Regions from separate parts of the Streptomyces sp. NPDC001373 genome, predicted to be linked through region 1. Evidence: riboswitches for the same ligand, from Rfam matches in the RefSeq annotation. Region 1 holds a riboswitch; each other region holds the start of a gene.
What was found. A riboswitch is a leader RNA that binds a small molecule or an ion and turns the genes downstream of it on or off. The one in region 1 is predicted to bind cobalamin.

Region 1 (6,993 bases):
CCCGGATCGCCCAGCAGGCCACGCCGATGCCGCCCGGCGAGGACCTGGCCACGCTCGGCCGCAGCGGCGCGCTGCTGGTGCTGCACCTGGCCACCCGCTACGTGGACCGGGTCGTGGACGAACTCCTGCCGCACTACGGGGCCGAGTGTCCGGTGGCGGTGGTGGCGATGGCCAGCCGCCCCGACGAGCTGATCCTGCGCGGGACGCTCGCCGACATCGCGGGCCGGGTGAAGGAGGCGGGGCTGGTGCGCACCGCGGTCATCGTGGTGGGCCGGACACTGGGCGCGGAGCAGTTCCGCGACAGCCACCTCTACTCCCCCGAGCGCGACCGGCATGTCTGCTGAAGCGGGCGCCGCGGGAGGGCCCGGGCGGCACGTCCTGATCCTGGGCGGCACGACCGAGGCCCGCCGGCTGGCGGAGGCGCTGGCCCGCGGCCCCGTGCACGCCTCCCCGTACCGGGTCACGAACTCCCTCGCCGGCCGGGTCGCCGCGCCCGTGCTGCCGCCGGGCGAGACCCGGATCGGCGGCTTCGGCGGGGCCGCGGGGCTGGCGGACTGGATCGCCGCCCACGGCGTCACGCACGTCGTCGACGCCACGCACCCCTTCGCGGAGCGGATGAGCTTCCACGCGGCCGAGTCGGAGGCGCTCACGGGCGTGCCCGTGCTGGCGCTGCGCCGGCCCGGCTGGACTCCGGGCCCGGGTGACGCCTGGACCTTCGCGGACGACCTCGCCGGGGCGGCTGCCGTCCTGCCCGCGCTGGGCGGACGGGCCTTCCTGACCACCGGCCGCACGGGCCTGCACGTCTTCGCGGACCTCACCGACACCTGGTTCCTGGTGCGTTCGGTGGACCCGCCGCAGGGGCCGGTGCCGCCGCGCCTGGAAACGGTGCTGGCGCGCGGGCCGTTCGATCGGGAGGAGGAGCGGGAGCTGCTGGCCCGCCACCGCATCGACGTGCTCGTCACCAAGGACAGTGGCGGCGGCGCGACGGCCCCCAAGCTCACCGCCGCGCGCGAGGCCGGGATCCCGGTCCTGGTCGTGCGCCGCCCGCCGGTCCCGGAGGGGGTGGCCCGCGCGGAGTCGGTGGAGGAGGCGCTGCGCTGGCTCGGCGGCGAAGGGCCGCACCCTCTAGGCTGAAGGAATGCGGATACGTCACTCCCTCGTCCTCGTCCTGGCCCTCGCCGCCGCGTCGGCGCTCGTCACCGGATGCGGCGGGAGTGCGGCGCCCGAGCCCAAGGGCTGGGAGCCCGACGACGCGCTCCAGCGGGCCGACGAACTGCTGGGGAAAGGCGTCTCGGACGGGGCCCGCGTGACGATGCGGGGGACGGGTTTCCTCAAGGCCGGCATGGAGAAGACCCTGGAGACCGGCGGGGAACGCCCGTACCGCTTCGACATCGCCTGTGACAGCGAGGAGAGTTCACGGGTCACCCTGGTGCTGTCCCGTGAAGGCGGCGCCGGAGACCGGACGTTCGACGTGTCGTGCACCGCCGGCGAGGTCACCCGGCTGAACCTGCCGGCGGGTTCGGCGCTGAACGCGCACATCGACCCCGCCCCGCAGGAGGACTCGCCCCCGGCCGGGGTCGTGTCGTGGCAGCTGGTCGCCGTCGACCCGTCGACGGTCCAGGGCTGCGCGGACGCCCTCGCGGGCTGCCCGGGTTAGCCTTCCGGATCAGGCCGCCCGGCCTGATCCGCAAGACCCGGGCTGAGACGCGGCGGCCCGGCCGGAGGGAACCCCCGGCCGGGCCGCACTCACCCCGTCCGCGGGGTCACGGGTACCGGCGCGGGGTCCACGTCACCCGCGAGCCGTCGGCCCGCTGGGTCACCTGCGTCTGCGAGGAGCCGATCAGCAGGATCGTCCGCATGTCCACCTCGGACGGCTCCAGTTCGCCCAGCGTGACGACGCGCACCGACTGCTCGGGCCCGCCCACGTCCCGGGCCACGACCACCGGGGTCTGCGGCGCGCGCAGCTCCAGCAGCAGCTCCTTCGCCCGGGCCACCTGCCAGGTCCGGCTGCGCGAGCCCGGGTTGTACAGGGCGAGGACCAGGTCGGCGGCGGCCGCCGCCCGCAGCCGCTCCGCGATGACCTCCCACGGCTTGAGCCGGTCGGAGAGCGAGACGGTGGCGTAGTCGTGGCCCAGCGGGGCGCCGGCCGCTGCGGCCGCCGCGTTGGCCGCCGTCACCCCGGGCAGCACCCGTACGGGCACGTCCGCGTACGGGGCCTGCCCGGCCACCTCCAGCACCGCGGTGGCCATGGCGAAGACCCCGGGATCGCCGCCGGAGACCACGGCCACCCGCTTGCCGCGCCGGGCGAGGTCGAGGGCGAACTCGGCGCGCTCGGACTCCACCTTGTTGTCGGAGCCGTGCCGCACCTGGCCGGGCCTGACCGGCACCCGGTCCAGGTACGTGGTGTACCCGACCAGCACCTCGGCATCGGCCAGCGCCCGCTTCGTCTCGGGGGTCAGCCACAGCGGCCCGGCCGGGCCGGTACCGACGACCGCGACCTCGCCGGGCCCGGACGGCACGCTGCCCGGGTTGCCGATCCGGCTGGGCACGACGGCGACGGCGAAGTACGGGACGCTGTCGGGGTCGGTGTCGGCGAGGACCCCGGTCCGCTCGCCCTCCATCGTGGCGCGCTCGACGTAACGGGCCTCGGCGAGCCGTCCGCTGCCCTCCATGGCACGCCGGACGGCGGGGAAGGTGCGGCCGAGCTTCATGACGACCGCCGAGTCGGTGGCGGCGAGTCGGGCGGTGAGCTCCTCCTCGGGCAGGGTGCCGGGCAGGATCGTCAGCACCTCCTCGCCCTCCACGAGCGGGGTGCCGAGGCGGGCGGCGGCGGCGCTGACCGAGGTGACGCCGGGGATGACCTCCGCCTCGTAGCGGTCCGCGAGCCGCTTGTGCATGTGCATGTACGAGCCGTAGAAGAGCGGGTCGCCCTCCGCCAGCACGGCGACGGTCCGGCCCGCGTCCAGGTGCCCGGCCAGGCGGGCGGCGGAGGCCTCGTAGAACTCCTCCATCGCACCCTGGTAGCCGCCCGGGTGGTCGGTGGTCTCGGTGGTGACCGGGTAGACCAGCGGCTCCTCGACGTGGTCGGAGCGCAGGTGCTTCGCGGCGATCGAGCGGGCGATGGAACGGCCGTGGCGGGCGCTGTGGTACGCGACCACGTCCGCCTCGGCGATCACCTCGACGGCCCGCAGGGTCATCAGCGACGGGTCGCCGGGGCCGAGCCCGACCCCGTACAGCTTGCCCTTGGCCCGGTTCTGGTCCTGCCCGCTCATTCTTCCTCGCTCGCGATCGCGTTGACCGCGGCGGCCGCGATGGCGCTGCCGCCGCGCCGGCCGCGCACGATGAGGTGGTCCAGACCCGAGGGGTGGGCGGCGAGGGCGTCCTTGGACTCGGCGGCGCCGATGAAGCCCACGGGCACGCCGATGACGGCGGCGGGGCGCGGGGCGCCCTCCTCGATCATCTCCAGCAGCCGGAACAGCGCGGTCGGGGCGTTGCCGACGGCGATCACGGAGTTCTCCAACAGGCCCCGGTCGCGCCAGACTTCGAGGGCGGCGGCGCTGCGGGTGGTGCCCATCTTCGCGGCGAGCGCGGGCACGGCCGGGTCGGAGAGGGTGCAGATCACCTCGTTGTCGGCGGGCAGCCGCTTGCGGGTGACCCCGCTGGCGACCATCTGCACGTCGCACAGGACCGGCGCGCCGGCGTGCAGCGCGGCGCGGGCCCGCAGGACGACCTCGGGGGTGTAGCCGAGGTCCTGGGGGAGGTCGGTCATGCCACAGGCGTGAATCATGCGCACCGCGACCTGGGCGACCGAGGCGGGCAGCCCGGAGAGGTCCGCCTCGGCGCGGATCGTGGCAAAGGACTGGCGGTAGATCGCGGCGCCGTCCTTCTCGTACTCGAACACGGTGTACTCGCTCATTTCTTCACTGCGGCTTCGGTTGTGGTGGGGGTGGTGCGTGCGGCCGTGAGGGCGGCCGCCAGGTCTGCGTGCGGGAGGGGCCGGCCGTCGAGGGCGTAGCCGTCGGGGGTGGCGACGAGGTCCACCCAGGCCGTACCGCGCGGATGCCCGCACCGGCGGGCGCAGCCCGACCAGTGCACGGGCAGCTCCGCGGCGTTGGCCTGCCCTTGTACGACGGCACGCGCATCGGCGCGTACGTCCGCGAGGGACTTGGCGCAACCGGGCCTGCCCGTGCAGGCGGTGACGGTCCGCCAGGGGCTGTCGGGCCGGACGACGAGGCCGGCCGCCTCGATGCGGGCGACGCCGTCGCCCGCCGCGCGCGGGAGGACGACGCTGCGCCACGGGGTGACGCGCAGCTCCCCCTGCCCGCCGTCGGCGGCCTCGGCGAGGACCCGCCACTGCGCGGAGTCCAGCCGGCCGAGCGGAGGCAGGACGCACAGCCCGCCCGCGCCCGCGCTCCCGGGCCGGGGCGGCTCGGCGTACGGCCACTCCACTTCGGCCACGCGCCCGGCCGCGACCCCCACGTCCGTCAGCCGCAGCGCGAACTCCTCTTCGTCCAGGGTGTGTTCAGGGGGAAGCTCGGCGACCCGCCAGGCCCGGGTCCCGGCCGCCCGGGCCGCGTCGAGGAAGTGCTCGGCGGCGCACAGCGCGGCCCGCGCGGCGTCGACGGCCTCGACCTCGACGGCACCGCCTCCGCTCCCGAGCCGCACGAGGACCCGTCCGTCCGCCTGGCCGAGCAGGGTCACATCGGGGTCGAGCGCGGCCACGTCCCCGCGCCCGTCGTCGACGGCGAACAGGAACCGCCCGGAGAGGTCCGCCGCCCGCGCACTGGCGCACAGCAGCCGGTCGAGTTCCCGGACCCGGTCCACGACTTGGGGCCCGGCCACGGGGGTGGCCACGATGTTGCGCACCCGCTCGTGGCTCGGCGCCGGCAGCAGCCCGGCGCCGTCCAGCAGTTCCGCGAGCCCGGCGCCGCAGCCGTCGGCAAGGCCGCGCAGTTGGACGTTGCCACGGGAGGTGAGTTCCAGGTGCCCGTCGCCGAACCGGTCGGCGGCGTGCCCGAGCGCGAGGGCCTGCCGGGTGGTGAGCAGCCCGCCGGGGATCCGGACGCGCGCGAGGTACCCGTCGTCGGCGGCGTGCAGCCGCAGCGCGCCGGGGCAGGCGTCACCGCGGTCACGTATGACGGGTTCGTCCCGCGATGCGGCGGAAGGTGGCTGGGGCGACATGGCCGCGAGCATACCCACGATTCCCCACCCCCGACCTGTGTCCGTCGCCACCCCGACCAGCCGGATTGGGCCCCACCGGGCAAAAGCCGGCCCCGCCGGCGAGTAAGGCGCGGGGGCACCCCCGGCGGTAGCCGGGGGAGGGTCCGGGGCGGAGCCCCTGGGGGCACCCCCGGCGGTAGCCGGGGCAGGAGCGGAGAAGGGGGGCGGGGACACGCTCCGCGCAACGGCCCCCGCCCCCGGCCTCGTCGTCGGCGAGCAGGACGCGGATCGCCCGGCGTTTGCCGCGGGGCCTCCGGGGCAGAGCCTCCACGGCGAACCGCACGCCACCGCCCCGCACGCCACCGCCCCGCCGGCCACCGCACCGCACCACCGGCAAGCCCCCCACCCCACCTCCCGGCCAGGGAGAAGGCCACCTAAGATGACCTTCCGGCGGACCACTCGGCCCGTCACCGCCGAGGACGGCGACATGGGAGGAAGCCCGGTGAGATTCCGGCGCGGTCCCGCCACTGTGAGCCCCGCGGAGCGATCCGCGGGGTGAGTCAGGAACTCCCGCTGTCCTCACTGCCCGGGGCGCGGAAACCCCGAGGAAGGCCTGCCGCCGCATGATCCTGCTGCTGTCGACGTCCGACACCGATCTGCTCAGCGCCCGCGCCGCGAACACCGCCGGCGGCCCCGTGCCGTACCGGTTCGCGAACCCCTCCCGCCTCCCCCTCGACGACCTCGACGGCCTTCTCGACGGCGTCGGGCTGGTCGTCGTACGCCTCCTCGGCGGCCTGCGCGCCTGGCAGGACGGCCTCGATGTGCTCCTCGCCCCCGGCCAGACCCGCCCGGTGGTGGTCCTGACCGGCGAACAGGCCCCGGACGCCCAGCTGATGGAGGCCTCCACGGTCCCGATCGGCATCGCCGCGGAGGCCCACCGCTATCTCGCGCACGGCGGCCCGGCCAACCTCGACCAGCTGGCGCGCTTCCTCTCCGACACCGTCCTGCTCACCGGCCACGGCTTCGAGCCCCCGGCCGCCTCCCCCACCTGGGGCCCCCTGGAGCGCCCCGCCACGGAGGCCACCGGCCCGCAGGTCGCGGTGCTCTACTACCGCGCCCACCAGATGAGCGGCAACACCGCCTTCGTGCACGCCCTCTGCGACGCCGTCGAGGCCAAGGGCGGCCGCCCCCTGCCCCTCTACGTCTCCTCCCTGCGCACCCCGGAGCCGGAGCTCCTCCAGGCACTGGAGCAGGCCGACGCCATCGTCACCACCGTCCTCGCGGCCGGCGGCACCCGCCCCGCCACCGCCTCGGCGGGCGGGGACGACGAGTCCTGGGACGCGGGCGCCCTGGCCGGGCTCGGCGTGCCGATCCTCCAGGCCCTGTGCCTGACGGGCTCCCGCAGCACCTGGGAGGAGAACGACGAGGGCCTCTCCCCCCTCGACGCCGCCACACAGGTCGCCGTGCCCGAGTTCGACGGCCGCCTGATCACCGTCCCGTTCTCCTTCAAGGAGATCGACGAGGACGGCCTGCCCGCCTACGTGGCCGACGCCGAGCGCGCCTCCCGGGTCGCCGGTATCGCCGTGCGCCACGCCCGCCTGCGCCACATCGAGCGCGCGGACAAGCGGATCGCGCTGGTCCTTTCCGCTTACCCCACCAAGCACTCCCGCATCGGCAACGCGGTCGGCCTCGACACCCCGGCCAGCGCCGTGGAGCTGCTGCGCCGTCTGATCGCCGAGGGCTACGACTTCGGCCCCGCGGAGGAGATCCCGGGTCTGGTCTCCGGCGACGGCGACGAGCTGATCCGCGCCCTGATCGAGGCCGGCGGCCACG
Region 2 (6,993 bases), on a different contig from region 1:
GTCCAGCGCGGCCAGCGCGGAGTCCACCCGCGCGCGGACCTCCGCCTCGGGCAGGCCCAGGTTCATCGGGCCGAAAGACACGTCCTGCTCCACGGAGGCCGCGAAGAGCTGGTCGTCGGGGTCCTGCACCACGAGCTGGACGGTGGTGCGCAGCCGGGTCAGCCCCCGCCGGTCGTACGCCACCGCCGAGCCCTCCAGCCGCAGCGCGCCCGACGCGGGCCGCAGGCCCCCGCTCAGCAACCGCATCAGCGTGGTCTTGCCGCTGCCGTTGCGGCCCAGCAGCACCAGGGCCCGCCCCTCGGCGATCGCGAAGTCCACCCCCGACAGCACGGTCGGCCCGTCCTCGTACGCGTACCCGGCGCCGACCAGCTCCACCAACGGGGTCACAGCCCCAGCTCCTTCAGTACGAGGGTCCCCGCGACCAGGGCGGCCAGCAGGGCGGCGGCGGCCGCCAGGAACCGCCGCGACAGCGCCGCCGGCGGGACCAGCACCCGCAGCGCGCCGTCGTAGCCGCGCCCCGCCAGCCCCTCCTGGAGCCGGGCGGCGCGGTCGAAGGCCCGGACGAACGAGGTCGCCGCGAGCCCGGCCACCGAACGCCACGCGGCGGCCCGCCCGGCCTGTCCGAGCCGGGCCGCCTGGGCCCGGCGGACCTGCGCCAGGGAGTCCAGCAGCAGGAAGCCGATCCGGTACATGACGAGGGCCACGTCGACCACGGGCGCGGGCACCCCGGCCCGCACCAGCCGGGGCAGCACGTCCGAGACCGGTGTGGTGAAGGCGAACAGCAGCACCCCGAGGGAGGCCGCCGAGGTGCGCAGCAGCAGGTCCAGCGCGTGCCGGGGCCCGTCCGGAGCGGGCGCGAGGAACCCCTCCGGGCCGCCCACCGACACCAGCAGCGGCAGCGCCCCGGTGACGCAGAACCCCAGCGGGACCCGGAAGGCCCGCCACAGCTGCCGCCCGGCCACCCCGGCGGGCCCCAGCAGCACGGCCAGGGTCGCGGCGGTTACCAGCGGCCCGCCGGGCCACGGGGGCAGGCACACCGCGGTGACGGTCAGCCCGAACCCCAGGAGGGCCTTCTCCAGCGGATGGCGGCCGCGCCAGCGGCTGCTGTGCGCCGCGACGTCGATGGGCAGCACAGGCTACGGCTCCCGCGCGGGCTCGGCGGGCGCCTGCGCCTGGGCGAGGGCCTGCGCCGCGCCCTGGCGGCGGCCCCTGCGCACCCCGAAGTAGTACGCGAGCACGCCCGCGCCCAGGGCCGCCTGGAGGGCGAACAGCGCGGACTCGATCTCGCCCGAGGGGGGTTCGTACAGCGGGGAGAACCAGGGCTCGTAGTCCGGTTTCAGCTCGGTGATGGCCGACTCCGCCTGGGCGTCGGCGCCCGCGAAAGGCTCCTCCCTGCCCTCGCCGAGCCCCAGCGCGAGCGGCAGCACGGCCAGCGCCGCCACCAGGAGCAGCAGCAGGGTGTTGACCTTGGCGTTCCTGCTCATCGGGCGGTCGCCTCCTGCCCGGTCCGCTCGCCGCCGGTCAGCTTCGCGACCCCGAGCCGGACCAGGTCCGACCTGCTCGACTGCATCAGCAGCCGCATCACGAGCACCGTCAGCAGCCCCTCGCTGACCGCGAGCGGGATCTGGGTGAGGGCGAAGATGCCCGCGAACTTCCCCAGGGAGCCCAGGAAGCCGCTCGCCGGGTCCGGGAAGGCCAGCGCCAGCTGGACCGAGGTCACGCAGTAGGTGACCAGGTCGGCGAAGAAGGCGCCGAAGAAGACGGTGACCATCAGCGGCGCGCCGGATTTCCGCAGCAGCCTGTAGGCCGCGTACCCGGCCCAGGGCCCGGCGATCGCCATCGAGAAGACGTTGGCGCCGAGGGTGGTGAGGCCGCCGTGCGCCAGCAGCAGCGCCTGGAACAGCAGGGTGATCGTGCCGAGCACCGCCATGACGGGCGGCCGGAAGAGGATGGCGCCGAGCCCGGTCCCGGTGGGGTGCGAGCAACTGCCCGTGACCGAGGGGATCTTCAGGGCGGACAGGACGAACGTGAACGCTCCGGACGCGCCGAGGAGCAGCGTGCTCTCCGGGTGGGACTTCACCTCGCGGGTCAGGGCGCGGACCCCGTGGACGACGAACGGGGCGGACGCGGCGCCCCAGGCGGCCGCGTGCAGCGGGGGCAGGAACCCCTCGGCTATGTGCATGAGTTGGGAGACCTCTCCAGCACCTCGTGGATGGACGTACGCGCCCCGGCCGGTCTCCTGGCTGACGGGTACTGCCGCCCCGGCTCCGCCTTCCCGGGTCCGCACGGTCTCCCGTGCGGTCCCAGTGGCTCCCGCAGGGGGTGGAGCTGGACTTCCCGATCACAGTGGCGAGGGCCGCACCGGTTTTCCACCGGTTTCCCGAACACCAAGGCCAGCTGACCCTAGTCGTCCGCACGGACCGGTATCAACCCGGACCGATCCGGCCGATCGGATGGCCGAATTCCGTTTCCTCCCCCGGACGGCCCTCGGTGTTGCTGGTCTCGGGCGAGCGCAAGCGCGCCGGAGGCGTCCCCGCCCACGGCAACCAGCGCTCCGCACGGGACGCCGGCTGCCGTTTCGACTTCCCGAACCCGGAATACCGCTGGGGAGGGTCCTCAGCAGGTGTTCGGGTGCGCGACGTCCACCACGAGCCGCTCGGGCGCGTGCAGGACGGAGGTGCTGTAGGCGGGCTCGGTGTCGAAGGCGGCGCCGAAGGCCACGTACCCCTCGTAGTCGCCGGTCAGGGCGAGGCCCTTGAGCTTGCTCAGGCCGATCTGCTGGAGCCTGGGCCCCAGGTAGACGTTGTTGCCCGCGTCGTCGTGGCCGGCGGCGGGGTGCAGGCGGATCTCCAGGAAGTACTTCCCCGGCAGCGGCACGGGCTTGCCCGACCCGTCGTAGACCAGCTGGGAGACGGGCGTGACGGTGAACGGGGGCACGGAGCCCTGGAGGTCGACGACGATCCGGTCGTACGTGCAGTGACCGCCCCAGCGGGCGTTGACGACCAGCGGGGTGTCGGAGCGGACGGCCGCCGGGGCGGCGGCCGAGGCCGGTGCGGCGAGCGCGAGCCCTGCGGTCAGCAGGGCACCCATGGCCAGGGCCACGATCCGGCGGCGGTGCGGGTGGTGACGCATGGCGTCCCCCCGATCCTCTGAGACGGGGACTTACTGTCATCCGGTATGACATTCCCGGGGGCCCGGTGGTTGCACGGGACCGCCCGGCGGTCTCAGAAGGTCAGCAGCGCGCTCAGCTCGGCGTCCAGGTCGTATTGGCGGTGCTCCTGCCCGCGCGGGACCAGCTCGGTCATCCGCCGGCACAGCCCGCGCAGGTCCTTGGCCCGCACGGAGACCACGCAGCCGTGCTCGCCGTTGGTCAGGGCCAGCAGGACCCGCGGCTCGGTGCCCGTCCAGCGCGGCCACACCTGTATGTCGCCCTCCCCGGTGGCGGAGGTCTGCCCGTCGATCAGCAGCTCCCGCGAGAACACCCAGCGGGCTATCCGCGCACCGCCGCCCCGGAACTCCACGGCGACCTCGTAGGGCCGGTCCGTGCGGTAGACGAAGACGCCCTCCAGGGGGACCGCCGTCGGTGCGGCCTCCAGCCGCATCGGCAGTACACGGTGTTCGGTGATGGCCATGGCGGCTGCCTCTCTTCGCGGGGTAACAGCGCCCCCCGCAGCACGCTAGTGCACCGACCGCCCCCCGCCCGGGGGCCGAAGGTCCCGACCCGGGCGGGCCGGGGGACCTCTTTCGCCGGACGCGCGGAGGGGCCCGGCGCACCCGCCGGGCCCCTCGTCACGCTGCGTCGATCAGGTCAGCACTCGATGACGTTGACCGCGAGGCCGCCGCGCGCGGTCTCCTTGTACTTGACCTTCATGTCCGCGCCGGTCTCCTTCATGGTCTTGATCACCTTGTCCAGGGAGACCTTGTGGCTGCCGTCACCGCGCATCGCCATCCGCGCGGCCGTGACCGCCTTGACGGCCGCCATGCCGTTGCGCTCGATGCACGGGATCTGTACCAGGCCGCCGACCGGGTCGCAGGTCAGGCCCAGGTTGTGCTCCATGCCGATCTCGGCCGCGTTCTCCACCTGCTCCGGGGAGCCGCCCAGCACCTCGGCCAGGGCGCCCGCCGCCATGGAGCAGGCGGAGCCGACCTCGCCCTGGCAGCCGACCTCGGCGCCCGAGATGGAGGCGTTCTCCTTGAACAGCATGCCGATCGCGCCCGCGGCCAGCAGGAAGCGCACCACGCCCTCCTCGTCCGCGCCGGGCACGAAGTTCACGTAGTAGTGCAGGACGGCCGGCAGGACGCCCGCGGCGCCGTTGGTCGGGGCGGTCACCACGCGCCCGCCCGCCGCGTTCTCCTCGTTCACCGCCATCGCGTAGATGGTCGTCCACTCGCTGCGGTGCAGCAGCGGGTCGCCCTCGGTGCGCAGCTGGCGCGCCGTGGCCGCGGCCCGGCGCTTGACGCGCAGCCCGCCCGGGAGGATGCCCTCGCGGGACATGCCGCGCGAGACGCAGGACTGCATGACCCGCCAGATCTCCAGGAGGCCCTCGCGGATCTCCTCCTCGGTGCGCCAGGCCTTCTCGTTCTCCATCATCAGGGAGGAGATCGACAGGCCGGTCTCGTTCGCGAGGCGGAGCATCTCGTCACCCGAGCGGAAGGGGTACTTCAGCACGGTGTCGTCGAGCTTGATCCGGTCCTCGCCGACCGCGTCCTCGTCCACGACGAAGCCGCCGCCGACCGAGTAGTACGTCTTCTCCAGCAGCGGGGCGCCGGAGGCGTCGTAGGCGAAGAGGGTCATGCCGTTGGCGTGGTACGGCAGCGAGCGGCGGCGGTGGAGGATCAGCTGGCTCGGCTCGTCGAAGTCGATCTCGTGGACATCGCCTATCTCGGTGCCGAGCAGGCGCAGCTTCCCGGTGCGGCGGATCCGCTCGACCTCGTCGTCGGCGGTCTCGACGTCCACCGTGCGCGGGGAGTGGCCCTCCAGGCCCAGCAGGACCGCCTTGGGGGTGCCGTGGCCGTGGCCGGTGGCGCCGAGGGAGCCGAAGAGCTCCGCCCGCACGGAGGCGGTCTGGGCGAGGACGCCGTCCTTCTTCAGGCGCGACACGAACATGCGCGCCGCGCGCATCGGGCCGACCGTGTGGGAGGAGGAGGGGCCGATACCGATGGAGAAGAGATCGAAGACGGAGATGGCCACTGGCGGACTCCCTTGTCGGCTCGTGGGGTGGAGAGGGGCAGGGGTGTGGGTGGAGCGGGGTGGTGCAGGGGGGATCTGCGGATTTCGTCCGGCAGACGAGCGTAACGCGTGGAGATGAACGTTTCGGCTCATGGAAGGGTCCGGCGGACGTGAGCCGGCTCGCGTTCCGGTGCCCCGGCGGGGGAGGGGGGCGGGGAAGAAGACAGAAAGGGGCCCGGCCCTGTGCGGTACAAGGCCGGACCCCCTCCTGGCCCGCCGCTAGAGCGACGGGTACAGCGGGAACTTCGCGGCGAGCGCGGAGACGCGCGCCTTGAGGTCGTCCGCGTCGAACGCCGGCTTCAGGGCCTGCGCGATGATCTCGGCGACCTCGCGGAAGTCCTCGGCGCCGAAGCCGCGGGTGGCGAGCGCCGGCGTACCGATGCGCAGACCCGAGGTGACCATCGGCGGGCGGGGGTCGTTCGGGATGGCGTTCCGGTTGACCGTGATGCCGATCTCGTGGAGCCGGTCCTCGGCCTGCTGGCCGTCCAGCTCGGAGTTGCGCAGGTCGACCAGGACCAGGTGCACGTCGGTGCCGCCGGAGAGGACGGAGACGCCCACCTCGGTGACGTCCGGCTGGACCAGGCGCTCGGCGATGATCTTCGCGCCCTCGAGGGTGCGCTCCTGGCGCTCCTTGAACTCGGGCGAGGCGGCGACCTTGAAGGAGACCGCCTTGGCCGCGATCACGTGCTCCAGCGGACCGCCCTGCTGACCCGGGAAGACCGCGGAGTTGATCTTCTTGGCCAGCTCCTGCGTCGACAGGATGACACCGCCGCGCGGACCGCCGAGGGTCTTGTGCGTGGTGGTGGTGACGACGTGGGCGTGCGGCACCGGGTTCGGGTGCAGGCCCGCGGCGACCAGGCCCGCGAAGTGGGCCATGTCGACCATCAGGTACGCGCCGACCTCGTCCGCGATCCGGCGGAAGGCGGCGAAGTCCAGCTGGCGCGGGTAGGCGGACCAGCCGGCGACGATCAGCTGCGGCTTGGACTCCTTGGCGAGGCGCTCGACCTCGGCCATGTCGACCTGGCCGGACTCGTCGACGTGGTACGGGACCACGTTGTAGAGCTTGCCCGAGAAGTTGATCTTCATGCCGTGGGTCAGGTGACCGCCGTGGGCCAGGTTCAGGCCCATGATCGTGTCGCCCGGCTTCAGCAGCGCGAACATCGCGGCGGCGTTGGCCTGCGCACCGGAGTGCGGCTGGACGTTCGCGGCCTCGGCGCCGAAGAGCGCCTTGATGCGGTCGATCGCGATCTGCTCGACCACGTCGACGTGCTCGCAGCCGCCGTAGTAGCGGCGGCCCGGGTAGCCCTCGGCGTACTTGTTGGTCAGGACCGAGCCCTGGGCCTCCATGACGGCGACCGGAGCGAAGTTCTCCGACGCGATCATTTCCAGGGTCGACTGCTGGCGCACGAGCTCGGCGTCGACGGCGGCGGCGACATCGGGGTCGAGCTCGTGGAGGGGGGTGTTCAGAACGGACATCAGGATCCCCTGGGGTGTCAGTTACCGGCGGTGAGGGCGGTGTACTCGTCGAAGGACAGCGCGTCCTTGGGCTCCTCCGAGAGCTTCACCTTGAACAGCCAGCCACCCTCGAACGGGGCGGAGTTCACCAGCGCCGGGTCGTCCACGACGTCCTGGTTGAACTCGACGATCTCACCGGAGACGGGGGAGTACAGGTCGCTGACCGACTTCGTCGACTCCAGCTCGCCGCAGGTCTCGCCCTCGGTGACCGTGTCGCCGACCTCGGGGAGCTGGGCGTAGACGACGTC
Region 3 (6,993 bases), on a different contig from region 1:
ATCGGAGCGACCGAGGAGAGCGCACATGTGGACCTACGAGCACACCATCGAGACCGCCGCCGCCCCCGCAGCCGTCTGGCGCCTCTGGGCCGACGTCGAGAACTGGGGTGACTGGAATCCCGGTATCGAGAAGATCGAGATCGACGGCCCCTTCACGGCCGGCGCGCACATCACGATGACGCCGCCCGGCGAGGACCCGGTGCCGCTGGTCGTCGCCGAGGCCGTCGAGAACGAACTCTTCGTGGACGAGGCCCGGTTCCACGGGCTGCTCCTGCGCACGGCCCACCGGATCGACCCCGCCGGGGACGGCAGGGTCCGCATCACCTACCGGATGGAGATCACCGGCCCGGGCGCCGACGAGGCCGGCCCCGAGATCGGCCCGGCCATCACCGCCGACTGGCCCGAGACCATGGCCGCGCTGGCGGAGTCGGCGGCCCGCTGATGGCCCTCAGCCCCGGGGAGAGCCCCGGATTCCTGCTCTGGCACGCCACCCTGCGCTGGCAGCGGGAGGTCTCGGCGGCGCTGACCCCGCTCGGCCTCACCCACGTGCAGTTCGTCCTGCTCGCCTGCGCGTGGTGGCTCAACGGCCAGGGCGAGCACCCCAACCAGCTCGCCCTGGCCCGCCAGGCCGGCACGGACGTGAAGATGACCTCCCAGGTGCTGCGCACCCTGGAGCAGAATGGGCTCGTCGCACGCGAGGTCGACCCGGCCGACACCCGCGCCAAGCGGCTGCGCGTCACCGCCGCCGGGGCGGAACTGGCCCCCCGGGCCATCGCCGCCGTCGAGGAGGCCGACGCGCGGTTCTTCCGCGCGGTGCCCCTCGACGACGCGCTGCCCCTGCTCAAGCGGCTGGCCCGGCCCGATTCCTGAGGCCCGCCACCCGAGACCGGCGCGGACCCGCGGGCCGGCCGAAACCTGCCCGCAGGAGCGCACGGCGGCACCTCAGACGGCGGGCCGCTCCGGGAAGTACACGATGCTCGGAGCGCCCGTCGCCGGATGGACGGCGACATGGGCGCGGACCCCGTAGACCTCCGCGATCAGCTCCTGCGTGAGCACCTCGGCCGGCGGCCCCTGAGCCACGACCCGGCCGTCCGCCAGGACGTACAACCGGTCGCAGAACGACGCGGCGAGGTTGAGATCGTGCAGGACGAGCAGGCTCGTCGCGGGAATCCGCCGGACCAGCCCCAGCACCTCCAGCTGGTAGCGGATGTCGAGGTGGTTCGTGGGCTCGTCCAGGGCCAGCAGCCCGGGCTCCTGGACAAGGGCGCGGGCGACGAGGGCGCGCTGGCGCTCACCTCCCGAGAGCCCGTCGAAGCGGCGACCGGCAAGCCCGCGGGCCCCGACGGTCTCCAGCGCCTCCGCGACGCACAGACCGTCGTCCGGGCCGTCCTGCTCCCAGAACCGCTTGTGCGGGCTGCGCCCCATGGACACGACCTCCCTGACCGTCAGCCCGAAGGTGCCGGCCGCGTCCTGCGGGACCACCGCCACCCGCCGGGCCCGCCCCCTCACCCCCAGCGCCGAGGCGTCGACGCCGTCGAACAGCACCCGGCCCGCGGCGGGCCGCAGCGCGCCGTAGACGCAGCGCAGCAGGGTCGTCTTGCCGCTGCCGTTCGGCCCGACGATCCCGACCGTCTCACCGGGCCGGGCGGCGAGGTCGATACCGTGCAGCAGGGTCCGCCCTTCGACCGCGTACCGCAGGGACTCGACAGCGAGTTCCACCGGACGCCCCGTCATCCGGCCACCCCCTCGCCCCGTGTGGACCTGCGCAGCATCCACAGGAAGAAGGGGCCGCCCGCCAGCGCGGTGACCACGCCGACGGGTATCTCCTCGGGCGCGGCCGCCGTCCGGGCCAGCAGGTCGGCCAGGGTCAGGAAGACCGCGCCGGCCAGGGCGCAGACGGGCAGCAGCACCCGGTGCCCGGCACCCACGACCATGCGCGCGGCGAGCGGAACCATCAGACCGACGAAGCCGATCGCCCCGCTGCAGGCCACGAGCACCCCGATGACGAGCGACACGAGGACGAGGACGGCGGCCCGGAACCGGCCGGTGTCCAGACCGAGGGTGCGCGCCCCCTCCTCCCCCGCGAGCAGCAGGTCCAGCGGGCGCGCCAGGGTGACGAGCAGGCCGGTGCCGGCCAGCAGCGCGGCGGTCGGCAGGGCGAGTTCGTCCCACCGGGCGCCGCCCAGCCCGCCAAGGGTCCAGAACAGCACGGAGCGGATCTGGTCGGGGTGCGCCGACAGCACGAGCACCAGGCTGGTCAGCGCGGACAGGACGTACTGCACGGCCACCCCGGCCAGGACCAGCCGCCCCGTGGTCATGGTGGCGCCGCGCCGGGCCAGGGCGTACACGGCGACGAGCGCGACGAGGGAGCCGGCGAACGCGGCCAGGGGAAGCCCGGCGGCGGCGCCCGCCCCCACCCCGAGCACGAGGACCAGCACGGCCCCCGCCGAGGCGCCCGAGGAGGCACCCAGCAGGAAGGGGTCCGCGAGCGCGTTGCGCACGAGGGCCTGGAGCACGGCCCCGGCGACCGCGAGCCCGGCGCCGACCACGGCCCCGAGCAGCACGCGCGGCATCCGTACGTCCCACACGATGGAGGCGAAGCCCCCGCGCCCCGCCCCGGGTCCGCCCCACAGGATTGCGAGGACCTTCCCGGGGGCGATGCGCACGGGTCCCAGGGCCAGCCCCGCCACCGCCGATCCGGCGAGCACGGCGGCGAGGAGCACGAGTACGGCCGCGGTGCGGCGGCGCCCGCTCACGCGGCGTCGGGGTGCAGGCCGCGGCCCAGGGACTCGACCGCGTCGGCGACGCGGACGCCCAGGACGGCGGAGGACAGCGGGAGCACCACGAACCTCCGGTTCTTGACGGCGGGAACCTCCGCCAGCGCGGGGTCGTTCGACAGGCGCCGCTTCTTGGCCTCCACGGAGGTGCCGCCGTAGTCGTAGATGAGGACGACCTCGGGCCCGCGCTCGACGACCTTCTCCCAGGACACGTCGCCGAAGGTGTCCTGGAGGTCGGCGAAGACGTTCGTCCCGCCGGCGAGGGAGACGATCTCGTTGCCGATGCCGTTGCCCCCGGAGGTGAAGGCGGAGGCCTCGCCCGAGTCGTAGACGAAGACGGCCGGGCGGGGCCGGTCCTTCACCCGTGCGGTGACGGCGTCGATCCGGCGCTGCTCCTCCTCGACGAGGGCCGCGCCGCGCTCGGGCACGCCGAAGGTCCGGGCGACCTCCATGATCTCGGTCTTCAGCTGGGCCGGCCCGACACGGCCCGGTGTGCAGGACTCGATGCTGAGCCGAGAGGCGATCCCGGCCAGGGCCAGACCCGCGCGGTCACGGCCCTGGCCCTGGTCGAAGGCGCTGGCGTAACCCCCGTACACGAAGTCGGGGTCGGCGCCGAGAAGCACCTCCTTCGACGGATACCGTTCGGCCAGTACCGCGATCCCGTCGTAGGCGGTGCGGTAGGCGGGGAGCACGGAGTCGTCGAGGTAGGCCGTGCCCGCCATCCGGTCCTGGAGGCCGAGGGCGAGCATGATCTCGGTGGCGTGCTGGTTCATGGTGACGGCCCGCGCGGGCGGGGCCTGGTAGGTGCTGGTGACACCGCAGTTGGTGACGGTGTAGGGGAACCCCGGCGCGGTCTTCGCACCGGAGGCGGGCCCCTGCCCGCCGGCGGGACCGCCGCACGCGGTCAGGGGGATCAGGAGCGCGAGCGCGGAGAGCGGGCGCAGGGCAGCGCGGATACGCGACATGGTGAGGCCTCTCCGGGGGATCCTCGTCCCCGGTCGAAGTGAAGAGGCGGCGCGTCAGTGTCTGACTCCCGGGACCCCGCGGGCGGGGTCGCCGGTCACAGTGGCGGGACCGTACCGGATTCGCACCGGTTTCCTGTCCTGCACCGCCCGGACAACCCGGCCAAGTCTGCCAGATGCCGCGAATCCCGCCCGAAGGGTATCGGACGCCGCCGGTGGCGGGAGCCGCCCGTACGGAGGATCGTGGGCCGGGAGGGGAGGCGCGGAGGAGGTGCGCCATGCGTCACGGCATTCACGGCGGCCACAGCGGGCATGAACGTCACAGCTGTCACGGTGGATGCCGGAGCCGGGCCGGCCGCGCGGGCCGGACCGCCCGTCTCCTGCCGGCCTCCCTCGTCGCGGCCCTGCTGCTCGGCGCCGGCCCCGACGGTTCCGGCGAGACCGTCCCCCTCGACGGGGACCGCCCCGGGAAGCACCTCGACGTCACCCTCACCCGGGTCGTCGACCCCGCGGGTCCGGCGCCCGCCCCCGGGGCCGACCGGCTGGTCGCCGTCGGGCTGCGCCTGGAGAACACGGGGACGGTGCCGTACGAGGACTCGCCCGCTCCGGCCGCGCACCTGCTCGGCACCGACGGGGAGCGCTTCACCGGCCTGAGCGGTGAGACGGACGCCGGCCCGGCCCTGCCCGACACGGTCACCCTCGACCCGGGCCGGTCGGCCTCCGGCTACGTCGTCTTCCGGGTGCCGCAGGAGGCGGACCTGGCGGCGGTGCAGTTCGCCCTGGACGCCGGGCTCGGCGACGACGTGGCCCAGTGGAGCCTGCCCTGAGCCACTGCCCGAACCGGAACCGGAACCGGAGCCGGAGCCGGAGCCGGCGCCACCCGAACAGGCCGGAAATTATCCTGACGTGTCTAGTGACTTAGCAGGCGCACGACAGTAGAACTTGTTCCCACTCCGTCGAGAGTGAGGAACCACTCATGAGTGACAAAGGCCTGAACAGCAAGGTGTCCAAAGGCGTTTCGCGACGCGGATTCATCGCTGGAACTGGTTCTCTTCTCGGTGCCATGGCCCTCGCGGTGAACACCACCGCCGCCCGTGCCGATCCCGCCACCGGATCCACCGTCGTGAACGCCCCCCTCGTCTCCGGGACCCGTGTCCCGGCCCTCGTCATCGGCACCGGCTACGGCGGCTCCGTCGCCGCGCTCCGGCTGGCCCAGGCCGGTGTCGACGTGCACATGCTCGAGATGGGCATGGCCTGGGACACCCCGGGCACGGACGGCAGGATCTTCGCCAACACCACCAGGCCCGACTACCGCTCCTTCTGGCTGCGCACCCGCACGAAGGCCCCCCTGAGCAACTTCCTCGGCTTCCCCATCGACAAGGACGTCCCGAAGTACACGGGCATCCTCGACGCCGAGGAGATGGGCGGGATCATCGTCTACCAGGGCCGCGGCGTGGGCGGCGGCTCGCTCGTCAACGGCGGCATGGCCGTGACGCCCAAGCGGCAGAACTTCGCCGCCATCCTGCCCACGGTCGACGCCGACGAGATGTACGGCACCTACTACCCCCGCGCCAACGCCGGGCTCGGCGTGGGCCTCGTCGACCCGGACTGGTTCGAGACGGTGGACTGCTACCAGTTCGCCCGCGTCGGCCGCAAGCACGCCCAGCGCTCGGGCTTCCCCTTCGTCTTCGTACCCGACGTCTACGACTGGGACTACATGAAGCAGGAGGTGGCCGGGACCGTCCCCAAGTCGGCCGTGGACGGCGAGATCCTCTACGGCAACAACGCCGGGAAAAAGTCCCTCCAGCAGACCTACCTCGCTGCGGCCCGGGCGACCGGCCGGGTGGCCATCTCCCCCCTGCACCGGGTCACCACCGTCTCCCCCTCGGACGGTGGCGGCTACACGGTCGCCGTGGAGGAGCTGAACACCACCGGCGACGTCGTCGCCGTCAAGACCGTCACCGCCGACCGGGTGTTCTTCGCGGCCGGCAGCGTCGGCACCAGCAAGCTGCTGGTCCGGCTGAAGGCGACCGGCGCCCTGCCGCTCCTCAACGACGAGATCGGCAAGGGCTGGGGCGACAACGGCAACGTCATGTGCGGCCGGGCGAACCACATGTGGGACCCGACCGGGAAGGTGCAGGCGGCCATCCCCTGCGGGGGCATCGACAACTGGGACGCGGGCGGCGCCTTCGCCGAGGTGGCCCCGCTGCCGACCGGCATCGAGACGTACGCCTCCTTCTACCTCTCCATCACCAAGAACCCCAGCCGCGCGCAGTTCTCCTGGAACGCGGCGACGGGCAAGGTCGAGCTGAACTGGCAGACCGCCTGGAAGCAGCCGTCGATCGACATGGCGAAGACCATCTTCGACAAGATCAACGCGAAGGAGGGGACGATCTACCGCACCGACCTCTTCGGCACCAACAAGGTCTGGGGCGACCACCTCACGTACCACCCCCTGGGCGGGGCAGTGCTGGGCAAGGCCACCGACAACTACGGCCGCCTGCACGGCCACCCGGGCCTGTACGTCATCGACGGGGCGCTGATCCCCGGCAACACCAGCGTCAACCCGTTCGTGACGATCACGGCCCTCGCGGAGCGGAACATAGAGAAGATCATCGCCACGGACCTGTGACGGCGGACGGCCACCGGGGCCGGCCGGACGCACCACGCGCCCCGGCCGGCCCCGGCTCCGTTCAGCTCCCCGGCAGCACACAGGCGCTGTCGAGGCCCAGGACGTGGTTGAGCCGGCCGAAGGCCAGCCAGGAGCCGATGCTCATGCTCAGCTCCACGATCTCCACCTGGCTGAAGTGCGCGGTCATCCGCTCCCAGAACTCCTCGTCGAGGTTGTGGTGGTCCAGGGCGTAGCGCTCGGCGTACTCGGCGGCCAGCCGGGTGCGGTCGTCGAAGGCGTCGGTGGTGCGCCACTCGGTCACCGCGTCGGCGAACCCCTCCTCGACCTTCTCCCCGTCCCGGTCGGTGCGCCAGTCGAGGCAGAAGACGCATCCGTTGATCTGCGCGATGCGCAGCCGCGCCGCCTCGAACTCGCGCAGGCCCAGGGTGGTGTGGGCGTAGACCGACAGGGAGAAATTGGCCGCCGCCATGCCGATGCCGGGGACCAGGTCGCCCCACACGTACTCGATGGGGTGCTGTCCGTCGGGGACGTCGATCCTCATGGCCGTTTCCTTCCGAGTTTGCCGACTGCGGGGCGCAGCGGGACGTCGAGGGCGTCGTAGAGCCCGGGTTCCGCCTCCACC
Region 4 (6,993 bases), on a different contig from region 1:
GCCGGCCTGGTGCGCGGACTGCTCGACGGCTGGGTCGCGGACAGCCCCGACAGCCGGGAGTGGCGGGATCTCGAAGAAGTCTGCTGACCCCGGGCCGTAGGCTGTACGGGCACACCACGGACTTGAGGGAAGGCGTACGGCGGACATGGCGCAGCAGGAGAACCAGGTGACCCCGATCGACGACGAGGGCTGGGTCGTGGACACCGAGGACTGTGAGGCGCGCGAGCTCGCCCACCGCGAGCGCGGTACGTCCCGCCCGATCACGGTCGTCGGCAACCCGGTCCTGCATCGCGAGTGCAAGGACGTCACCGAGTTCGGCGACGAGCTGGCGCAGCTGATCGACGACATGTTCGCCAGCCAGAAGACCGCCGAGGGCGTCGGCCTGGCCGCCAACCAGATCGGTGTGGACGCCAAGGTCTTCGTCTACGACTGCCCGGACGACGACGGCGTCCGCCACACCGGCGTCGTGGTCAACCCCAGGCTCGTCGAGCTCCCGGCCGGCTCCCGCGTCCTGGACGACTCCAACGAGGGCTGCCTCTCGGTCCCCACCGCCTACGCCTCTCTGGCCCGCCCGGACTACGCCGAGGTCACCGGCCAGGACGCCCAGGGCAACCCGATCAAGGTCCGCGGCACCGGCTACTTCGCCCGCTGCCTCCAGCACGAGACCGACCACCTGTACGGCTACCTGTACATCGACCGCCTCTCGAAGCGCGACCGCAAGGACGCGCTGCGCCAGATGGCGGAGAACACCCCGCGCTACCCCGTCGTCGCCAACGACTGACCCCGGCCGCGCGCCCGCAACCGCACGAAGGCCCCGCTCCGGAACGCTCCGGAGCGGGGCCTTCGCCTGTGGGGGGTTCCTCCGCGTGGGTCGCGCGGTACGGCGTACCCGGATCACACCACCGCCGGCGCGCGGCGGCCAGGCACCCCCGCCCTGAATGTCAAGTCATGGGCGATTACCGGCCGTTGCCGCCCCTCGGGCGACCGTGCGCGGAACGTGAGGAGCCGGGGCGCGTTCGCACGACGCGCCCCGGCTCCTCATGCAGAGGCCGGCCTGTGGACTAGAAGTCCTCGTCCAGGTCGACGGTGCCCTCGACGGCCACCTGGTAGGCCGACGGGCGGCGCTCGAAGAAGTTCGTCAGTTCCTGGACGCCCTGGAGCTCCATGAACGAGAACGGGTTCTGCGAGCCGTACACCGGCGGGAAGCCGAGGCGGACCAGGCGCTGGTCGGCGACGCACTCCAGGTACTCGCGCATCGAGTCGGTGTTCATGCCCGGCAGGCCGTCACCGCACAGGTCGCGGCCGAACTGGAGCTCCGCCTCCACGGCCTCCTTCAGCATGTCGGTGACCTGCTGCTGGAGTTCGGTGTCGAAGAGTTCCGGCTCCTCCTTGCGGACGGTGTCGATGACCTCGAAGGCGAAGCTCATGTGGGCGCTCTCGTCGCGGAAGACCCAGTTGGTGCCCGTCGCCAGGCCGTGCAGCAGGCCGCGCGAGCGGAACCAGTACACGTACGCGAAGGCACCGTAGAAGAACAGGCCCTCGATGCAGGCGGCGAAGCAGATCAGGTTCAGCAGGAAGCGGCGGCGGTCGGCGGCCGTCTCCAGCTGGTCGATCTTCTCGACCGAGTCCATCCACTTGAAGCAGAACTGCGCCTTCTCGCGGATCGACGGGATGTTCTCCACGGCCGCGAAGGCGGCCGCGCGGTCGTCCGGGTCGGGCAGGTAGGTGTCGAGCAGCGTCAGGTAGAACTGGACGTGCACGGCCTCCTCGAACAGCTGGCGCGACAGGTACAGGCGCGCCTCCGGGGAGTTGATGTGCTTGTACAGCGTCAGGACCAGGTTGTTCGCCACGATCGAGTCGCCCGTCGCGAAGAACGCGACCAGGCGGCCGATCATGTGCTGCTCGGCCGGCGTCAGCTTCGCGAGATCGGCGACGTCGGAGTGGAGGTCGACCTCCTCCACGGTCCAGGTGTTCTTGATCGCGTCCCGGTATCGCTCGTAGAAGTCCGGGTAGCGCATCGGGCGGAGCGTGAGCTCGAAGCCCGGGTCGAGGAGGTTCTTCTTCTCGGTGGAGCTCATTACTGGCAGGCCTCGCAGGACTCGGGGTTCTCAAGGGAGCAGGCCAGCGCCTCGGCGTCCATGGCCTGCGGCAGCTGGGTGGGAGTGGCGGCGGCCGGGACGGCCGTACCGGAGGCAGCGCGGGCGATCTTCGTCGCCGGGCGCGAGCGCAGGTAGTACGTGGTCTTCAGGCCCTGCTTCCAGGCGTACGCGTACATCGAGCTGAGCTTGCCGATGGTGGGCGTCTCCAGGAACAGGTTCAGCGACTGGCTCTGGTCCAGGTACGGCGTACGGGCCGCCGCCATGTCGATCAGGCCGCGCTGCGGGATCTCCCACGCCGTGCGGTACAGCTCGCGGATCTCCTCCGGGATCCAGCCGAAGCCCTGGACGGAGCCGGAGGAGTCGCGCAGGGCCTCGCGGGTCTGCGCGTCCCACACGCCCAGCTTCTTCAGGTCCTCGACCAGGTAGCCGTTGACCTGGAGGAACTCACCGCTGAGGGTCTCGCGCTTGAAGAGGTTGGAGACCTGCGGCTCGATGCACTCGTACACGCCGGCGATCGAGGCGATCGTCGCCGTCGGGGCGATCGCGAGGAGCAGCGAGTTGCGCATGCCGGACTTCGCGACCCGGGCGCGCAGGGCGTCCCAGCGCTCGGGCCAGTGGCGCTCGGTCTCGTAGTGGTCCGGGTGCAGGACGCCCTGGGCGGTGCGGGTCTCGGCCCAGGCCGGGAGCGGGCCGCTGCGCTCGGCGAGGTCGCACGAGGCCTCGTACGCGGCGAGCATGATGCGCTCGGAGATCTTCGTGGAGAGGGCCTTCGCCGCGGCGGAGTCGAAGGGCAGGCGCATCTTGAAGAAGACGTCCTGGAGGCCCATCGCGCCCAGGCCCACCGGGCGCCACCTGGCGTTGGAGCGGCCGGCCTGCTCGGTCGGGTAGAAGTTGATGTCGACGACGCGGTCGAGGAAGGTGACGGCGGTGCGGACGGTCTCGTCCAGGCGCTCCCAGTCCATCTCCCCGTCGACGACGAACGCGCCGAGGTTGACGGAGCCGAGGTTGCAGACGGCCGTCTCGCCGTCGTTGGTGACCTCGATGATCTCGGTGCAGAGGTTGGAGGAGTGGACCACGGTGCCGGGCAGCGCGGTCTGGTTCGCCGTCCGGTTGGAGGCGTCCTTGAAGGTCATCCAGCCCTGGCCGGTCTGGGCGAGGGTGCGCATCATGCGGCCGTAGAGGTCGCGGGCCGGCATGGTCTTCTTGGCGAGCCCGGCGGCCTCGGCCTTGACGTAGGCGGCGTCGAACTCGTCGCCGTACAGGTCCACCAGCTCGGGGACGTCGGACGGGGAGAACAGCGACCACTCGGCGTCGGCGTTCACGCGGCGCATGAACTCGTCCGGGATCCAGTGGGCGAGGTTGAGGTTGTGCGTCCGGCGCTGGTCCTCGCCGGTGTTGTCGCGGAGCTCCAGGAACTCCTCGATGTCCGCGTGCCAGGTCTCCAGGTAGACGGCGGCGGCGCCCTTGCGGCGGCCGCCCTGGTTCACGGCGGCGACGGAGGCGTCGAGGGTCTTCAGGAACGGCACGATGCCGTTGGAGTGGCCGTTGGTGCCGCGGATCAGCGAGCCGCGGGCGCGGATGCGGGAGTAGGAGAGGCCGATGCCGCCGGCGTGCTTCGAGAGGCGGGCGACCTGGTGGTAGCGGTCGTAGATGGAGTCCAGCTCGTCCAGCGGGGAGTCGAGGAGGTAGCAGGAGGACATCTGCGGGTGGCGCGTACCGGAGTTGAACAGCGTCGGGGAGGACGGCAGGTAGTCGAGGCGGCTCATCAGCCGGTAGAGCGAGGCCACTTCCTCGACCGCGCGGACGCTGTCGTCCTCGGCGAGGCCGCAGGCCACGCGCAGCATGAAGTACTGCGGGGTCTCGATGACCTGACGGGTCAGCGGGTGGCGCAGCAGGTAGCGGCTGTGCAGGGTGCGCAGGCCGAAGAAGCCGAAGCGGTCGTCCGCGCCCTCGGCGAGCGCGAGCTCGACGAGGGAGTCCAGGCGGGCGGCGTGGGCGGCGACGAACTCGGCGGTGCGGTCGGCGATCAGGCCCTCGCGGTGGCCGACCGCGACGGACTCGGCGAAGGAGGTGGCGCCCTGGCCGGCGGCCTCGTCGGCCACCGCCAGGGTCAGCAGGCGGGCGGCGAGGCGGGAGTAGGCCGGGTCCTCGGAGATCAGGCCGGCCGCGGCCTCGGTGGCGAGCCCGCGCAGCTCGGCCTCGTCGGCGGCGGCGCTGCGGCCGCGCAGGGCGGCGGCGGCGACCCGGCCGGGGTCGGTGTCGGGGAGGTCGGCCGTGAGCTCGGTGAGGGTGCGCAGCAGCGCGGCCCCGGGACCTTCGGCTTCGGGGTGGTCGGACTCGGCGCGCGGTGCGGCGGGCGCGATGGTCACGGGGGAGCTCTCCCTCACTCGGTCCGGTCATAGGCGGAGCGAGCGCGAGCGGGCGCACGCGGGCGCGCACGAGAGCGCTCACCACCGCGTGGCGTCCACCGGCCCAACCGCGAGGCCCGGACGAATCGACACCCCGGCTCGGTCGATCCGGGGGGCACTGCCGGCAGGTCTTCGGACTCGCGGATACGCCGTTCGGCGTACGTCACACCGTTGCGGGACAGTTCCGGATTCCCACCGGATTCCCCTGCGGCGGCAGCAGCCATGAGCATACATGTGGGGGCGACCCGATGCGGTAGCCCCCACATGTTGTGTCGGGTGCATGCGGAGCGTGTCGTCACAGCTCCATTCGGTACGTGAGCGGGGTCGGTGCGGGGAGGGGGAGCAGTCCCGTTCGGGGGGGCGGACGAAGCCCGTCCGCGGCCCGGGCGCGGTCGGCGCAGGGGCGGACGAGGGCCTCCGCGACGCCCTGCCCGCGCACCTCCGCGGCGACCGCGAGCATGCGGAACTCGGCGTCGTGCGGGCTGCCGCCGAGTGTGCCGGACGGGTGTCCGTGCTCGGCGCTATCGTCGGAGGCGGCACCGTCGAGGAAGGCGAGTGAGGCCTCACCCTTCAGACCGAGGTCCTCAAGGACCGGGTGCGCTGAGCGAGCCGAAGGGCCCCGCCGTCCCGCGGTGGGGGACGGCGGGGCCCAGGTGTGGGTTCAGCAACAGCGGAAGCCCTCGCGGGGGTCCGCTTCGCGGGCGTCGGTGCGGGCGCGTTCGAAGGCGCGGCGGGTCAGGATCTCGGCCTCGGGGTCGTGGGAGCGGGCGTGGGCGACGTAGCGGTCGTAGGCGGCCTCGCCGGAGAACTCCCGGACGTAGTACCGCGCCTTCGCCAGCGCCCCGCGGACCGCGCCGCTCATCCGACCGGGTCCTTCACCCGGCCGCCGCCCCCGTCGAGGCCGGCCGCCGCGAGTTCGGCCTTCTCCGCGGCCGTCGCGATCAGCCCGGCCGGGGCGATGATCTTCGACTCGGTCCACGGCACCTCGGAGAGGCGGACGGAGCCCGGGTCGGCCACGGCCTTGAAGCAGGTGCGGGCCGCGTCGAGCAGGACGATGACGATCAGGACGGCGAACAGAGCCGAGAGGACCCCGTCGACCGTGGCGTTGGTGACCACGGTGTGCATCTCGTCCATGTTCTTGGCGGGCGGCAGCACCTTCCCGGCGTCGATGCCGGTCTGGTACTTGTCGCGCTGGGCGAAGAAGCCGATCTTCACGTCCTCCGAGAAGACCTTCTGGTAGCTCGCCGTCAGGGTGACGGCCACGTCCCATGCGAGCGGAACGCCCGTGACCCAGGCCCACTTGAGCCGGCCCGACTTGACGAGCAGCGTGGTGCAGACGGCCAGCGCGACCGCCGCGAGCAGCTGGTTCGCGATGCCGAACAGCGGGAAGAGCTGGTTGATGCCGCCCAGCGGGTCCTTGACGCCGACCCACAGGAAGTAGCCCCAGCCGCCGACGACGACCGCGCTGGCCAGCCAGACGCCCGGCTTCCAGCTGACGTCCTTGAAGGACTTGTGCACGTTGCCCAGGGTGTCCTGGAGCATGAAGCGGCCCACGCGGGTGCCCGCGTCCACCGTCGTCAGGATGAACAGGGCCTCGAACATGATGGCGAAGTGGTACCAGAACGCCTTCATCCCGGCCCCGCCGACCACGGCGGAGAAGATCTCCGACATTCCGAGCGCGAACGTCGGAGCGCCGCCCGTCCGGGACAGCAGGGTGGTCTCCTCCACGTCCTTGGCGGCCTGCGCGAGGGTGTCGGGGGAGATGGCGAAGCCGAAGTGGCCGACCGCCGCCGAGGCGCTCTGGACGGTGGTGCCGATGACTCCGGCGGGGGAGTTGACGCCGAAGAACAGGCCGGGCTCGATGATGCACGCGGCGATCACGGCCATGACGGCGACGAAGGACTCGGTGAGCATCGCGCCGTAGCCGACGACCCGGATCTGGGTCTCCTTCTGGATCATCTTCGGGGTGGTGCCCGAGGCGACCAGGGAGTGGAAGCCCGACAGGGCGCCGCAGGCGATGGTGATGAAGACGAAGGGGAACATCGAGCCGGCGAAGACCGGGCCGTCGCCGCGCGTGGCGAAGTCGGTCACCGCCGGCATCTTCAGCGTCGGCATCGCGACGACCACGCCGACCGCCATCAGCGCGATCGTGCCGACCTTCATGAAGGTGGAGAGGTAGTCGCGCGGAGCGAGCAGCAGCCACACCGGGAGGACCGAGGCGAAGAAGCCGTACCCGATCATCCAGAGGACCAGGGTCTCCTTGTCCAGGGTGAAGAAGTCCGCCCAGGAGGACTCGGCCACCCAGCCGCCCGCCACGATCGCGAGAAGCAGCAGCGCGACGCCGACGACGGAGACCTCGGTGACCCGGCCCGGCCGCAGGTAGCGCAGGTAGACCCCCATGAGGAGGGCGATCGGGATGGTCATGCCGATCGAGAAGACGCCCCAGGGGGAGTGCCCCAGCGCGTTGACGATGACCAGGCCGAGCA

Region 2: linked by a shared signal. The riboswitch ahead of ACFY15_RS01535 (energy-coupling factor ABC transporter permease) and the one ahead of cobN (cobaltochelatase subunit CobN) in region 1 are both predicted to bind cobalamin.
Region 3: linked by a shared signal. The riboswitch ahead of ACFY15_RS09530 (ABC transporter substrate-binding protein) and the one ahead of cobN (cobaltochelatase subunit CobN) in region 1 are both predicted to bind cobalamin.
Region 4: linked by a shared signal. The riboswitch ahead of ACFY15_RS02580 (ribonucleoside-diphosphate reductase subunit alpha) and the one ahead of cobN (cobaltochelatase subunit CobN) in region 1 are both predicted to bind cobalamin.

Annotation. Positions count from the first base shown of each region.
Region 1 covers NZ_JBIAWQ010000005.1:3,135-10,127, reverse strand. The annotation lists gene cobM (precorrin-4 C(11)-methyltransferase) at 1-344, shown strand, start outside; gene ACFY15_RS13375 (cobalt-precorrin-6A reductase) at 334-1,134, shown strand; gene ACFY15_RS13370 (hypothetical protein) at 1,139-1,657, shown strand; gene ACFY15_RS13365 (precorrin-2 C(20)-methyltransferase) at 1,764-3,272, opposite strand; gene ACFY15_RS13360 (precorrin-8X methylmutase) at 3,269-3,916, opposite strand; gene ACFY15_RS13355 (cobalamin biosynthesis protein CobG) at 3,913-5,181, opposite strand; cobalamin riboswitch at 5,594-5,751, shown strand; gene cobN (cobaltochelatase subunit CobN) at 5,784-6,993, shown strand, end outside.
Region 2 covers NZ_JBIAWQ010000001.1:305,986-312,978, reverse strand. The annotation lists gene ACFY15_RS01550 (ATP-binding cassette domain-containing protein) at 1-387, opposite strand, end outside; gene cbiQ (cobalt ECF transporter T component CbiQ) at 384-1,133, opposite strand; gene ACFY15_RS01540 (energy-coupling factor ABC transporter substrate-binding protein) at 1,137-1,484, opposite strand; gene ACFY15_RS01535 (energy-coupling factor ABC transporter permease) at 1,481-2,182, opposite strand; cobalamin riboswitch at 2,212-2,440, opposite strand; partial or broken gene ACFY15_RS01530 (flavodoxin family protein) at 2,515-2,604, shown strand; gene ACFY15_RS01525 (hypothetical protein) at 2,617-3,132, opposite strand; gene ACFY15_RS01520 (SsgA family sporulation/cell division regulator) at 3,225-3,632, opposite strand; gene ACFY15_RS01515 (L-serine ammonia-lyase) at 3,809-5,191, opposite strand; gene glyA (serine hydroxymethyltransferase) at 5,450-6,706, opposite strand; gene gcvH (glycine cleavage system protein GcvH) at 6,724-6,993, opposite strand, start outside.
Region 3 covers NZ_JBIAWQ010000003.1:285,941-292,933, reverse strand. The annotation lists gene ACFY15_RS09550 (SRPBCC family protein) at 26-442, shown strand; gene ACFY15_RS09545 (MarR family winged helix-turn-helix transcriptional regulator) at 442-870, shown strand; gene ACFY15_RS09540 (ABC transporter ATP-binding protein) at 943-1,734, opposite strand; gene ACFY15_RS09535 (FecCD family ABC transporter permease) at 1,731-2,756, opposite strand; gene ACFY15_RS09530 (ABC transporter substrate-binding protein) at 2,753-3,742, opposite strand; cobalamin riboswitch at 3,778-3,916, opposite strand; gene ACFY15_RS09525 (hypothetical protein) at 4,018-4,566, shown strand; gene ACFY15_RS09520 (GMC oxidoreductase) at 4,716-6,371, shown strand; gene ACFY15_RS09515 (carboxymuconolactone decarboxylase family protein) at 6,433-6,912, opposite strand; gene ACFY15_RS09510 (dihydrodipicolinate reductase) at 6,909-6,993, opposite strand, start outside.
Region 4 covers NZ_JBIAWQ010000001.1:533,645-540,637, reverse strand. The annotation lists gene ACFY15_RS02595 (hypothetical protein) at 1-87, shown strand, start outside; gene def (peptide deformylase) at 146-781, shown strand; gene ACFY15_RS02585 (ribonucleotide-diphosphate reductase subunit beta) at 1,062-2,078, opposite strand; gene ACFY15_RS02580 (ribonucleoside-diphosphate reductase subunit alpha) at 2,078-4,468, opposite strand; cobalamin riboswitch at 4,613-4,747, opposite strand; partial or broken gene ACFY15_RS02575 (GNAT family N-acetyltransferase) at 4,872-5,081, opposite strand; gene ACFY15_RS02570 (CstA-like transporter-associated (seleno)protein) at 5,169-5,369, opposite strand; gene ACFY15_RS02565 (carbon starvation CstA family protein) at 5,366-6,993, opposite strand, start outside.